Regions from separate parts of the Rouxiella sp. WC2420 genome, predicted to be linked through region 3. Evidence: predicted binding sites of a transcription regulator. Region 3 holds the regulator's gene; each other region holds the start of a gene.
The links. Region 3 encodes PurR, which represses purine synthesis genes. Its sites were predicted from a motif close to CANGCAAACGTTTGCNTG; they were not measured.
Positions count from the first base shown of each region.

Region 1: a site for PurR is predicted at 2,497-2,514, ahead of purE (5-(carboxyamino)imidazole ribonucleotide mutase). Genes of this name have one in related genera too.
Region 2: a site for PurR is predicted at 1,664-1,681, ahead of purL (phosphoribosylformylglycinamidine synthase). Genes of this name have one in related genera too.

Region 1 is NZ_CP165628.1:4,144,688-4,148,971, forward strand. It holds gene cysS (cysteine--tRNA ligase) at 1-280, opposite strand, end outside; gene ppiB (peptidylprolyl isomerase B) at 577-1,071, shown strand; gene lpxH (UDP-2,3-diacylglucosamine diphosphatase) at 1,083-1,805, shown strand; gene AB3G37_RS19225 (tRNA-(ms[2]io[6]A)-hydroxylase) at 1,802-2,413, opposite strand; gene purE (5-(carboxyamino)imidazole ribonucleotide mutase) at 2,617-3,126, shown strand; gene purK (5-(carboxyamino)imidazole ribonucleotide synthase) at 3,123-4,187, shown strand.
Region 2 is NZ_CP165628.1:4,305,758-4,310,041, reverse strand. It holds gene tadA (tRNA adenosine(34) deaminase TadA) at 1-10, shown strand, start outside; gene mltF (membrane-bound lytic murein transglycosylase MltF) at 32-1,498, opposite strand; gene purL (phosphoribosylformylglycinamidine synthase) at 1,780-4,284, shown strand, end outside.
Region 3 is NZ_CP165628.1:3,411,174-3,415,457, reverse strand. It holds gene punR (DNA-binding transcriptional activator PunR) at 117-1,019, shown strand; gene purR (HTH-type transcriptional repressor PurR) at 1,065-2,090, opposite strand; gene AB3G37_RS15745 (C40 family peptidase) at 2,479-3,390, opposite strand; gene AB3G37_RS15740 (Grx4 family monothiol glutaredoxin) at 3,808-4,155, shown strand.

The DNA.
Region 1 (4,284 bases), 730 kb from region 3:
CAATCATCCGATCGGTTAAATCATTAAAACCTTCGACATTTTCTGCTGCACGTTTAATGATTTTGTCGTCAATATCGGTAATATTACGCACATATTTCAGCGAATAGCCAAGAAAACGTAAATAGCGCGCTACAACGTCAAAAGAAACAAATGTACGCCCGTGTCCAATGTGACAGAGGTCGTAAACAGTAATCCCACACACGTACATACCGATTTTTCCAGCATGAATTGGTTTAAATTCCTCTTTTTGGCGACTCAGGGTATTAAAAATCTTCAGCATCGAGCTATTCCAATTGTGTTGTGGGTAAATTACTAAAACGGCAGAAATACACCGATAATAGCGGTCATAATATAACGAAAAAGAATCTATCGAAACGGCATAAGCCGATTCGACGTAATATTGCCCGCATGATTACCGTTATAATATAACATTTTGACGATATTTAGGACTATCAGTTGCTCTGAAAGTGATGCTTCCAATGCAGAAGCTGACGGCTACTTTTGAGTTATGGTATAAGAAAAGGCTATAGTACTGCCTCTTAATGAGTAAACACTAACAATAGCAGGATGATTATTATGGTCACTTTTCACACCAATCACGGCGACATCGTTATCAACACTTTTGCTGACAAAGCGCCAGTAACCGTTGAAAACTTCCTGAACTACTGCCGTAAAGGGTTCTACGACAACACTATTTTCCACCGTGTGATTAACGGTTTCATGGTGCAGGGCGGCGGTTTTGAGCCTGGCATGAACCAGAAAAACACTGATGCTCCTATCAAAAACGAAGCGAACAATGGTCTGAAAAATACCAAAGGCACGCTGGCAATGGCTCGTACCAACGATCCACATTCTGCAACTGCTCAGTTCTTCATCAACGTAACTGACAATGATTTCCTGAACTTCAGCCGTGAGAACGCTCAGGGTTGGGGCTACTGCGTATTCGCAGAAGTAACCGGCGGTCTGGACGTAGTAGAAAAAATTAAAGCAGTAAAAACTGGCCGCAGCGGCATGCACCAGGACGTACCAGTAGAAGACGTGATCATTAAAAGCGTTACCGTTAGCGAATAACGCGCTCAGGAATGACAACGTTTTTTATCGCAGATATCCATCTTTGCGAACAGGAACCGGCAATTACTGCCGGTTTTCTGCGTTTTTTACGCGAAGATGCACCTAAAGCCGATGCTGTTTATATTCTTGGCGATCTGTTTGAAGCCTGGATTGGCGATGACGATCCACAACCGCTGCATGCAAAAATATCCAGCGCACTCAATGCATTGCATCAACAGGGAGTTCCCTGCTTTTTTATCCACGGCAATCGTGATTTTTTACTGGGCCGCCGTTTTGCTCGCGAAAGCCTGATGACTTTGCTGCCTGAAAGCAAAGTGCTCGAACTTTACGGACGCAAAGTGCTGATTTTACACGGCGATACGTTATGCACTGACGATGTGGGCTATCAAAAGTTTCGAAAAAAAGTCCATAATCCGCTGATTCAGAAAATCTTTTTGCTGCTACCGCTCAAGTGGCGTCTGGCGATTGCCGCCAAAATGCGTGCCGGAAGTAAGGCATCCAATAGTCATAAAGACTTGACCATCATGGATGTAAATCAAAAAGCCGTTGTGCAGGAAATGCAAAACCACGGCGTTGAATGGCTAATACACGGCCACACCCATCGACCGGCAATCCATGAAGTTCCGCTGGGCGAAACCCTCGGTTTTCGCGCGGTGCTTGGGGCATGGCACGAAGAAGGTTCAATGGTAAAAGTTACCTCAGATGGCGTCGAACTGATTACTTTCCCGCTTTAAACCGGAACTCCGCTGTGAAAACGGAACTGCTCGTCCGGCGTCAGGATCAGTTCCGCCTCTACCCTTCCTAACTCTTCAACGCGATCGCTGATGTCTTCACCGGCGTACTGCGACGCCAGTGAAAGATAATCCTCAAAATGACGCGCTTCGGAACGCAGCAGTGAAATGTAGAAACGTGACAGCGTTTTGTCGAGATACGGCGCTATCTTTGCAAAGCGTTCACACGACCGAGCTTCAATGTAAGCGCCAATAATTAGTCTATCGACCAGCAAATTCAGCTCGTTACCGTGACGTGAATGCTTGAGCATCCCGTTGGCATAGCGCGAAGGCGTAAGCACCTCGTAAGTGATATTTCTCTTCTGCATGATCTCCACCACCTGCTCAAAATGATGCAACTCCTCGCGAGCCAATCTTGCCGCGCAAAACAGCAATTCGGTGCGATCGAGATAGCGCGTCATCAGGCTCATGGCCGATGCAGCGGCTTTCTTCTCACAGTTGGCATGGTCGATCAGCATAATATCCTGATTAACCAAGGCTACGTCGACCCAGCGTCCTGGGGTCTCACAGTGCAGAAAGTCATTGATAGGGGCCAGCAAATCCTGATTCATGGCGTAGTTTCCGAGTAAAGTCTGTGAAATTCGTTATCCTTTGATTATACAAAGTCATCGCAGGATTCTCACCTGATTACAGCGACGCAACCGTTTTCCTAGCGGTTTTGCCGTGCTATTATTTGCGCCCTCTCTGTCAGGTAAACTTATTTGTTCGAACCGCCACCTGACAACGCTTGCATAATCACAGGAGCTTTACAGGCATGACATCCAACGTTACCCCGGCAAAAATCGCTATCGTCATGGGGTCTAAAAGTGACTGGGCTACCATGCAGTTCGCTGCAGACGTCCTCACAACGCTGAATATCCCTTTTCATGTCGAAGTTGTCTCCGCTCACCGCACGCCGGACAAACTGTTCAGCTTTGCAGAGCAGGCGTCTGAAAATGGCCTGGATGTAATTATCGCCGGTGCCGGTGGCGCTGCGCACCTGCCGGGTATGATTGCGGCAAAAACGCTGGTTCCTGTGCTGGGCGTTCCAGTACAAAGCGCGGCTCTTAGCGGCGTGGACAGTCTTTATTCTATCGTTCAGATGCCACGCGGGATCCCGGTCGGTACGCTGGCGATTGGTAAAGCGGGTGCCGCCAACGCCGCCCTGCTGGCTGCTCAAATCCTTGCGCTGCACGACACACGCATCGCTCAGGCTCTGGCAACCTGGCGCAAAGAGCAAACTGATGAAGTGCTTAATAACCCTGATCCGCGGGAGGAAGCATGAAGCCGGTCTGCGTACTCGGAAATGGCCAGCTTGGCCGCATGCTGCGTCAGGCCGGTGAGCCACTGGGTATCGCCGTATATCCAATAGGCATCGATGCCGAACCTGAAGCTGTGCCGTTTCAAAATAGTGTAATCACTGCTGAAATCGAACGCTGGCCGGAAACCGCGTTAACCCGCGAGCTAGCGCTTCATACTGGCTTTGTTAACCGCGATATTTTCCCGCGTCTGGCCGATCGCTTAACGCAAAAGCAGCTGCTTGACCAATTGGGTCTGGCGACTGCGCCATGGCAACTGCTGGCTGATTCCTCTGAATGGGCAGATATTTACTCTGAACTGGGCGAACTGGCGATCGTCAAACGTCGCGTAGGCGGCTATGACGGACGCGGTCAATGGCGTTTCCGTCAGGGTGAAGAGGCGACTTTGCCTGAAGATTGCTACGGCGAATGCATCGTCGAGCAGGGCATCAATTTCTCTGGCGAAGTTTCGCTGGTCGGTGCTCGTGGTCATGACGGCAAGACAGTATTTTATCCGTTGACTCATAACCTGCATCAGGAAGGGATCCTGCGTACCAGCGTAGCATTACCGACCCCTGACTCGGCCCAGCAAAAGCAGGCGGAATCCATGCTGTCGGCAATCATGAACGAGCTTGGTTACGTTGGCGTGATGGCGATGGAATGCTTTATCGTTCCAGAAGGTCTGCTGATAAACGAACTGGCCCCGCGTGTTCATAACAGCGGACACTGGACGCAGAACGGCGCATCCATCAGCCAGTTTGAACTGCACCTGCGCGCTATTCTCAATCTACCGCTACCAAAGCCGGTAGTCAGCACGCCTTCGGTGATGGTCAACCTGATTGGCACCGATGTGAATCTCGAGTGGTTGAACCAGCCGCTGGTTAATCTGCATTGGTATGAAAAAGAAGTACGTCCGGGTCGTAAAGTCGGACACCTCAATCTCAACGATGCTAACCCACTGCTGTTGAAGGATAATCTTCAGGCGCTGGTGCCATTGCTACCAGCCGAATATGCCAGCGGAATTGCCTGGGCACTCGAAAAGTTATAATCGTTAGCTGCACGAGATATCTGGGTTAACACAAATTTAATCCCCAATAGATTTCGAGCTGCAGGAAGGCGGCAACTAAGCAAATCCCCGGGAGCTT
Region 2 (4,284 bases), 890 kb from region 3:
TGCAGATTGATAATTTATTACGCGAGAGAACTCAGCCTCCCGCGTTTTTCAATTCATCAGCGCTGACTGCCGGATAACCTGCTCCAAGCTGCGCCTGTAATGCCAAAGCTTGCGCTTTCTGCTTTTCTTTCTCCATCAAATATCCCACCAGGCTTATCTGATATTTGCGGATGTTCTCGACGTAGTTAAACGCCTGAGTGCCGCTGGCATAGCCGTAAGTCGTTTTGCTGTAATAGCGTTTTTGGTTGAGCAGCGGCAGGCGCTGTTTTACGTCAACCCAACTATCTGGATTACCTTTTTGCGCCGCAGTGATCGCCCGCGCATCCAGCATGTGGCCATAGCCCATGTTATAGGCGGCCAGTGCAAACCAGATCTTGTCATCGTCATCAATGGTGGCCGGCAGTGTATCTATAATGTTGTTGAGATACAGCGCGCCGCCGCGAATGCTTTCTTCGGTATCAAGACGATTCTCCACCCCCAGGCCCTGCGCGGTCGCGCGGGTCAGCATCATCATGCCGCGTACGCCGGTTGGCGAGGTTGCGCTCGGGTCCCAGTGCGATTCCTGATAAGAGATAGCCGCCAGTAAACGCCAGTCGATTTTGCCTGCATACTTCTCAAACATCGGTTGCAGAGTAGCAAGTTTGTCATCGATGCTATTAAGGAAGGCGCGGGTGTCAACAAAGTCAAAGCCTCCGACGTGGCCGAGATATTTTTCCTCGAGCCTTTCCAGCGTGCCGTCTTCGGAAATCTGGCTATAGAAGTCGAGCATCGCCGCATAGAGGCTGTCGTCATCGCTGGCTTTGTTGAAATACCAGGTCACCGGCTCGTCTTCGGTGGCGTCAAAGGCAACTGCCAGGCGTGGATAAACCCGCTGTAACAGTGCGACCGTCACGGAATCGCCCAGCGTATATTTCAGCTTGCCGTCAGCCACCTGCTGCATCAGTTCTGCCGGAGAATAGCGATGAGTAATGCCCCAGCCGAGGTTCGGGTACTTCTTTTTGGCCTCTTCCAGCGTGGTGATATGTGCCGCCCCGGCGGAAACCACCAAATTACCTTTGATATCATCATAGGTTTTTGGGCGCACCGAGCCTTGCCGATAAAGTACCTGTTGAGAGACGGTGTAGTACTCCGGCCCGGTACGAAATGACTTTAAGCGCTCGGGATTATAGATAAGCCCGGATGCCAGAATGTCGGCTTTGTTGCTTTTGAGATCGCCAAACAGGCTTTCAATGTCTTTGTGCGGTATCAATACCAGCCTGACGCCAAGGTAGTCGGCGAAACGGCTGGCTAATTCATAATCAAATCCCCGGTCACCGGTGGTGCCGTTAAAATATGTTTGCGAAGAATCGAGCGTGCTCACGCGCAACTCACCACGAGAAAGGATATTTTGTAGCTGATCTCCAGACCCACGTTGCCAGGGAATGCTCGGCCACAGGGCCAACGCCAGCAACAGGGTGATCAGACCTACAATTAAGTAGGTAAATTTTATGCGCTTCAAATAGTTATCTCTCTACCGCGCTATTTTTTTAATAAGATAAAACAGTGCTAAAAATGGGGGTAAGCCCCTGGTGCCGACGCATTTTGCTCAACAAATCGTCAGTCTGCAACTTTATTCCCAATAACCCATATAAACTGTAAGGTTAAAGGTATTATCAATATTCCCTGCGCAAACGGTTTCGTCGCGCTCGAGGATTCTCTATAATAGCCCGCGTTTTCCCCCCTGTTGCGCCCAATGAAGCACCTACGGTCAGTTGCTTCGAAGACGAGAGATATTTGATTATGGAAATACTGCGTGGTTCGCCCGCTTTGTCGGCTTTTCGCATTAACAAACTGCTTTCCCGTTTTCAGGAAGCACAGCTTCCAGTTAACGACGTCTACGCCGAATTCGTACATTTCGCCGATGTCAGCGCTCCTCTGACAACGGATGAACAAACCAAGTTGCAGCGCCTGCTCAAATATGGTCCTTCTCTCGCCGAACATGCTCCCGTTGGTCGACTGATTCTGGTTACTCCGCGTCCGGGTACAATATCCCCGTGGTCTTCAAAAGCCACCGACATTGCCCATAACTGCGGCCTGTCACAGGTTATTCGTCTCGAGCGCGGCCTGGCGTTTTACGTTCAGGCTCCACAACTGACCGAAGCCCAGTGGCAAACTCTTGGCGCGCTATTGCATGACCGCATGATGGAAACTGTCTTCACCGACCTTTGTGATGCGGAAAAACTGTTTGCCCAGCACCAGCCGGCACCGGTTCAGCACGTAGACCTGCTCGGTGAAGGCCGCGTGGCGCTGGAGCAGGCAAATATCAAATTAGGTCTGGCACTGGCAGAAGATGAAATTGACTATCTGGTCAACGCCTTCACCAATTTGGGCCGTAACCCGACAGACATCGAGCTGTACATGTTCGCGCAGGCCAACTCCGAACACTGCCGCCATAAAATCTTTAACGCCGACTGGGTTATCGATGGAGAAGTACAGCCAAAATCGCTGTTCAAAATGATCAAGAACACCTTTGAGCACACTCCTGACCACGTATTGTCTGCTTATAAAGACAACGCCGCGGTAATGGAAGGTTCGAAGGTTGGCCGTTTCTACGCCAATGCCGAGTCCGGGCTGTACAATTTCCACCAGGAAGATGCACATATCCTGATGAAGGTAGAAACCCACAACCACCCGACCGCAATCTCCCCATGGCCGGGCGCCGCGACAGGTTCAGGCGGTGAAATCCGTGATGAAGGCGCAACCGGTCGCGGAGCCAAGCCAAAAGCTGGCCTGGTCGGTTTCTCGGTTTCCAACCTGCGTATACCTGGGTTTGAACAGCCTTGGGAAGAGAACTTCGGCAAACCGGATCGTATCGTGACCGCGCTGGAAATAATGACCGACGGTCCTCTGGGTGGTGCAGCCTTTAACAACGAATTTGGTCGCCCGGCGCTTCTGGGTTACTTCCGTACCTATGAAGAGCAGGTCAACAGTCATAATGGACCAGAACTGCGCGGATACCATAAGCCAATAATGCTGGCGGGCGGAATTGGGAATATTCGTGCCGACCACGTGCAGAAGGGGGAAATCACCGTTGGCGCCAAACTGATCGTGCTTGGCGGACCGGCAATGAACATTGGCTTAGGCGGCGGCGCAGCTTCTTCCATGGCTTCTGGCCAGTCTGATGCCGACCTGGACTTCGCCTCCGTGCAGCGTGACAACCCGGAAATGGAACGTCGCTGTCAGGAAGTTATTGACCGCTGCTGGCAATTGGGCGAAGCCAACCCGATTCTGTTTATCCACGACGTGGGCGCGGGCGGTTTGTCCAACGCTATGCCAGAGCTGGTCAGCGATGGCGAACGCGGTGGCCGCTTCCAGCTGCGCGATATCCTTAACGACGAGCCGGGCATGAGCCCGCTGGAAGTCTGGTGTAACGAATCTCAGGAACGCTACGTGATGGCAGTTGCTCCGGCTCAGCTGGAGCAGTTCGATGCTATCTGTAAACGTGAGCGCGCACCTTATGCGGTGATCGGTGAAGCCACTGAAGAAATGCACCTTTCGCTGGAAGATAGTCACTTTGGCAACCAGCCGATTGACATGCCGCTTGACGTGCTGCTCGGCAAAACACCAAAAATGACCCGCGACGTGGAAACCTTGAAAGCGGTGGGTGACGAGCTTAACGGTGAAAATATTCAGATTGCCGAAGCGGTAAATCGCATTCTGCATCTGCCGGCGGTTGCCGAGAAAACCTTCCTGATCACCATTGGTGACCGCACCGTGACCGGCATGGTAGCTCGAGATCAAATGGTGGGTCCATGGCAGATCCCTGTTGCCGACTGTGCAGTCACCACTGCCAGCCTCGATAGCTATCACGGCGAAGCAATGTCACTGGGCGAACGTGCGCCGGTAGCCTTGCTGGACTTCGCTGCGTCTGGCCGTTTGGCCGTGGGCGAAGCGCTGACCAACATTGCGGCCACCGAAATTGGCAGCCTCAAGCGCGTGAAACTTTCTGCAAACTGGATGTCTGCAGCGGGCCACCCGGGCGAAGACGCAGGTTTGTATGCCGCGGTTAAAGCGGTTGGCGAAGAGCTGTGTCCGGCACTGGGCATTACTATTCCAGTGGGCAAAGACTCAATGTCGATGAAAACTCGCTGGCAGGAAGGCACTGAGCAGCGCGAAATGACCTCGCCATTGTCACTGGTAATTACCGCCTTTGCCCGTGTCGAAGATGTTCGCCACACTGTGACGCCTGAGCTGCGTACCGACAAGGGCGATAGCTCCTTGTTGCTGATTGACCTTGGTGTCGGC
Region 3 (4,284 bases):
GCACGGGAGTGTATCTGCTTGGCTTAGTGGTTGTGAAACGTTAATATTTGCACTATGCGATTAAAAAATTTGAAAGCAGAAGGGTGAAGTGATGTGCAAGCAGAAAGGAGGGCGGCATGTGGTCTGAATATTCACTGGAAGTGGTGGACGCCGTTGCCAGAAATGGCAGCTTTACTGCCGCCGCGCAGGAGCTTAACCGAGTTCCATCGGCTATTAGTTATCAAGTGCGGCAGTTGGAGGAATGGCTGGCCGTGCCTCTGTTTCACAGACGCCATCGTGATGTAGAGTTGACACCTGCGGGTCGGCTTTTTGTTGATGAAGCTCGCATACTTATCAAAAAAATGCTATCCACCAGGCGTCAATGCCAGCAGGTGGCCAATGGCTGGAGCGGGCAGCTGCGGGTTGCCGTTGACCGTATCGTCAAGCCGCGCCGAGTCAGGCAGCTGGTGGTCGATTTCTATCGCGCTTTTCCCGATACAGAACTGCAGATTCAGGGCGAAGTATTTAACGGGGTTTGGGACGCGCTGGCAGACGATCGTGCGGACGTCGCTATTGGAGCCACTAGCGCAGTGCCGGTTGGCGGCCGTTTCAGTTTCCGCGACATGGGGACACTGCCGTGGCACTGTGTGGTCAGCGCAAAACATCCTTTGGCCGAGCAGCAGCAGGCTCTGGACGACGAAGCATTAAGACCTTACCCTGCGCTATGTATTGAAGATACCTCAAGAAACTTGCCTAAACGCGATACCTGGACACTGGACAATCAGCGGCGGCTAGTGGTGCCTGACTGGACCTGTGCGATTGACTGCTTATGCGAGGGGCTGTGTGTCGGCATGCTGCCAGTGCACATGGTAGAAAGGGAAATCACCGAGAACAAGCTGGCGGTGTTGAAATTGGCTAACAGTTTCCCCGAGAGCCCTTGCTGCCTGACTTGGGACCAGAAAAATCACTCGCCTGCGCTGGACTGGCTGCTCAATTATTTAGGTGACAGTGAAACGTTGAATCAGGAGTGGTTGAGGTAAAAACACGCCTGTAAGAGCAGACGTGTTTTAATTGCAGGGCAGAAATTAACGGCGATAGTCGCGGAATGGACCATCGGCAACCGAGCGCCTTTCAACCAGTTTCGGTTTGACTTCGATAGTCTGCTGAACTTCGCGTTTGCTGATAATGCGGTCGAGCAGCATAGTAAAGGCCATTTCGCCCAGACGCTCTTTCGGCTGATGAACCGTAGTCAGTGCCGGAGAGAAATAACGCGCGTTTCGCAGGTTATCGTAACCCATCACCGAGATATCTTGCGGAACGCGCAGGCCCATTTCATCGGCAGCGCAGATTGCGCCCATCGCCATTACGTCACCGCCGCAGAATACGGCAGTAGGTCGCTGTTTCTGATTGAGAATCTGTTGCATTGCCTGATAGCCAGATTCTGGTTCAAAATCACCCTGCACGACCCATTCATCGCGAACTGGAATATTCGCTTCGCTCAATGCTTTCAAGAAACCACGATAACGACCGCCGCCGGTGTTGCGGTTCAGTTGTCCCGGGATCGCGCCAATGTCACGATGACCGCGTTCGATAAGATAGCGGCCAGCAAGATACCCCCCCGCAAAGGCGTTATCGATAATTGAGTCAGTGAAGTCATTCTGTGCTTCGCCCCAGTCCATAACGACCATCGGGATCGAGCGGTACTCTTCTAACATTGCCAGCAGTTCATCCGGGTATTCAGCACACATTACCAGCAGGCCATCGACGCGCTTTTGCGCCAGCATCTGTAGATAGGCTTTCTGTTTTTCCAGATCATTGTGCGAATTACATAAGATAAGCGTATAGCCTTTGGCGAAGCAGCTGTTCTCTACAGCCTCAATAACTTCTGCAAAGTAGGGCGCTTCGCTTGAGGTCGCCAGCAGTCCAATGGTTTTTGTATTATTAACCTTCAGACTGCGCGCTACGGCACTCGGGGAATAGTGCAAATCTTTAATGGCTGCGCGGACTGCAGCTTTGGTTTCTTCGGCGACGAAACGGGTTTTATTGATGACGTGCGACACGGTTGTAGTCGAAACACCTGCGCGCTTAGCGACATCTTTGATCGTGGCCATGTAAAAATCACTCCTGAACTAACCCTTTCCAGCACGTTAGTTTTTTGTTAATCGTTTGCCTGCGTGCATTCAACTGCGTAAATCATTTTATGCAGTCAAATCGTTGGATGGTTCCAGGAGGGCCTGAAAGAAGCGTCGGTCAACTACGGCCGGGCACACAGCGTGGTAACCGCTAATTTTCTCTTATATCTTAAAAAAGGGGAAGCCAAATTTGTGTTTTCGCCTTAACTCAGCGCATTGAATGGCTTAAATGAGGGAATGAGGAAACAAAAAGGGCGATTTCTTATCGCAGAAATCGCCCTTGACTATTTTATCTATTCCGCCGACGGCGTTAAATTTAAACCATTCGTTAAATGCTATTCACAGGTGTTAAGCGAGAAATCATTATTTAACGAATCGTTTTTGGCGTCATTACGCGGCGTGCACCTACATAGTGATCTTGCCAGTAGTTATCTGCCAGATAACTGATTTTGATGTCTTCTCCGGTACGCGGTGACTGAATAAACTTACCGTTTCCGAGATAAACACCTACGTGATCTGCTGCGCCGCGTTTGGTAATTCTGAAGAACACCAGATCGCCTGACTCAAGCTCACCACGTTGTATCGGGGCCGCGTCGCGCAAATGGTACATTTCATTGGCGGTGCGAGGCATTTTAATGCGCATCAAATCTTTGTAGGCATAATAAACCAGGCCACTACAGTCGAAACCGGTACTCGGTGAGGTTCCACCCCAGCGATAAGGTTTGCCAACTTGGTGCATCAGCTTGTTCATCGCGGTTTCTTTGGCATGTAGATACTTTTTCTTGTGTGCCGCGCTTAGTGTAAGGGGGGCGCAAGTATCGGCTTTTGCCTGGTGCTTACGATGTCGCCCGTAAGCTTTTTTTCCGTCTTTCGCACAAACCACATTAGATGTGGTGGCAAGAGAACGGGTAATTGATGTTATTTCTTTTTTCGGCTTTTCAGTTTTGTGACTTGCAAGTCGGGCTGCTACCGGTTTTTCGTTCTTTCGTCGCACCAACTTAGTGCTGGTAGGGTGCTTGTGCTCAACCGCGGCTTTGGCATGAACAGGTTCTTTGGTCTTGCTATGTTCTTTGGCTTTTGATTGTTCTTTGACCGGAACAATTTTTGACTTTTTATTGCTTCTGGCTACAACTTTTCGCTTTCGTCGCTCATCAGGTTTTGCCTGACTAACGTGCTTTTCTGCCTGTTGAGCAGAAACACGATTCGTTGGCGAAGCATGCGCCAAATTCAAAAAAAGCTGGGTAAACAGCAGCACAAAAAGCGTAAACATTAAACGCATGGCGTCGCTACCAATATTAGGCCGAAGTTAAACATCTAAAGATGTCCCAGTATTCCCCAAAAGCGGGAGACAAAACAGCACGAATTGCTTCGATTCTAATTCATATTGTGAGTAAAAGTTAATAACTTTTTTTCAGCGCGTTTTTTAAGCTATGGCGCTGTAAAATTAACCAATATTCATAGGGTTAAACTCACATCATTCAAAAGATCCTTAAATGATCGAGTGGGTTAAAGTCACAGAACAAAAATGTTATTCTATATGCATCTTTATTTTTGCACTGTTTTAACAATCAGGGATACTATCACTGACATTAGAGCGATGCATCCGTTTAAGACATAAAAACCCTATAAAAATTGGTGTTTTTATTAAATAAGTAATGACCGTGACAGCCAATTACTGGCTTGAGGAAGCAATAAAATGACCACTACTATTGAAAAGATCCAACAGCAAGTTTCCGAGAACCCAATTCTTCTTTATATGAAGGGCTCTCCAAAACTGCCAAGCTGCGGTTTCTCTGCTCAGGCCGTGCAGGCACTTTCTGCCTGTGGTGAGCGTTTCGCATATGTTGATATTCTGCTAAATCCGGATATCCGTGCCGAGATGCCAAAATTTGCCAACTGGCCTACTTTCCCACAGCTGTGGGTTGACGGTGAGCTGGTCGGCGGTTGTGATATCGTGATTGAAATGTATCAGCGTGGCGAATTGCAGCAGCTGATCAAAGAAACGGCTGAAAAATATAAGTCTCAGGAAGAACAGCCTGAGTAATGGCTTGATTATACGTCGAGGCTAGTTCTACCCTGCGTAGATTCTCTCCGGGCTAAAGTAGTTTACATCGGCGTGTAGTTTACATCGGCGTGTAGTTTAGTTTTAATCGGCGTATAAAGATAAATAGAA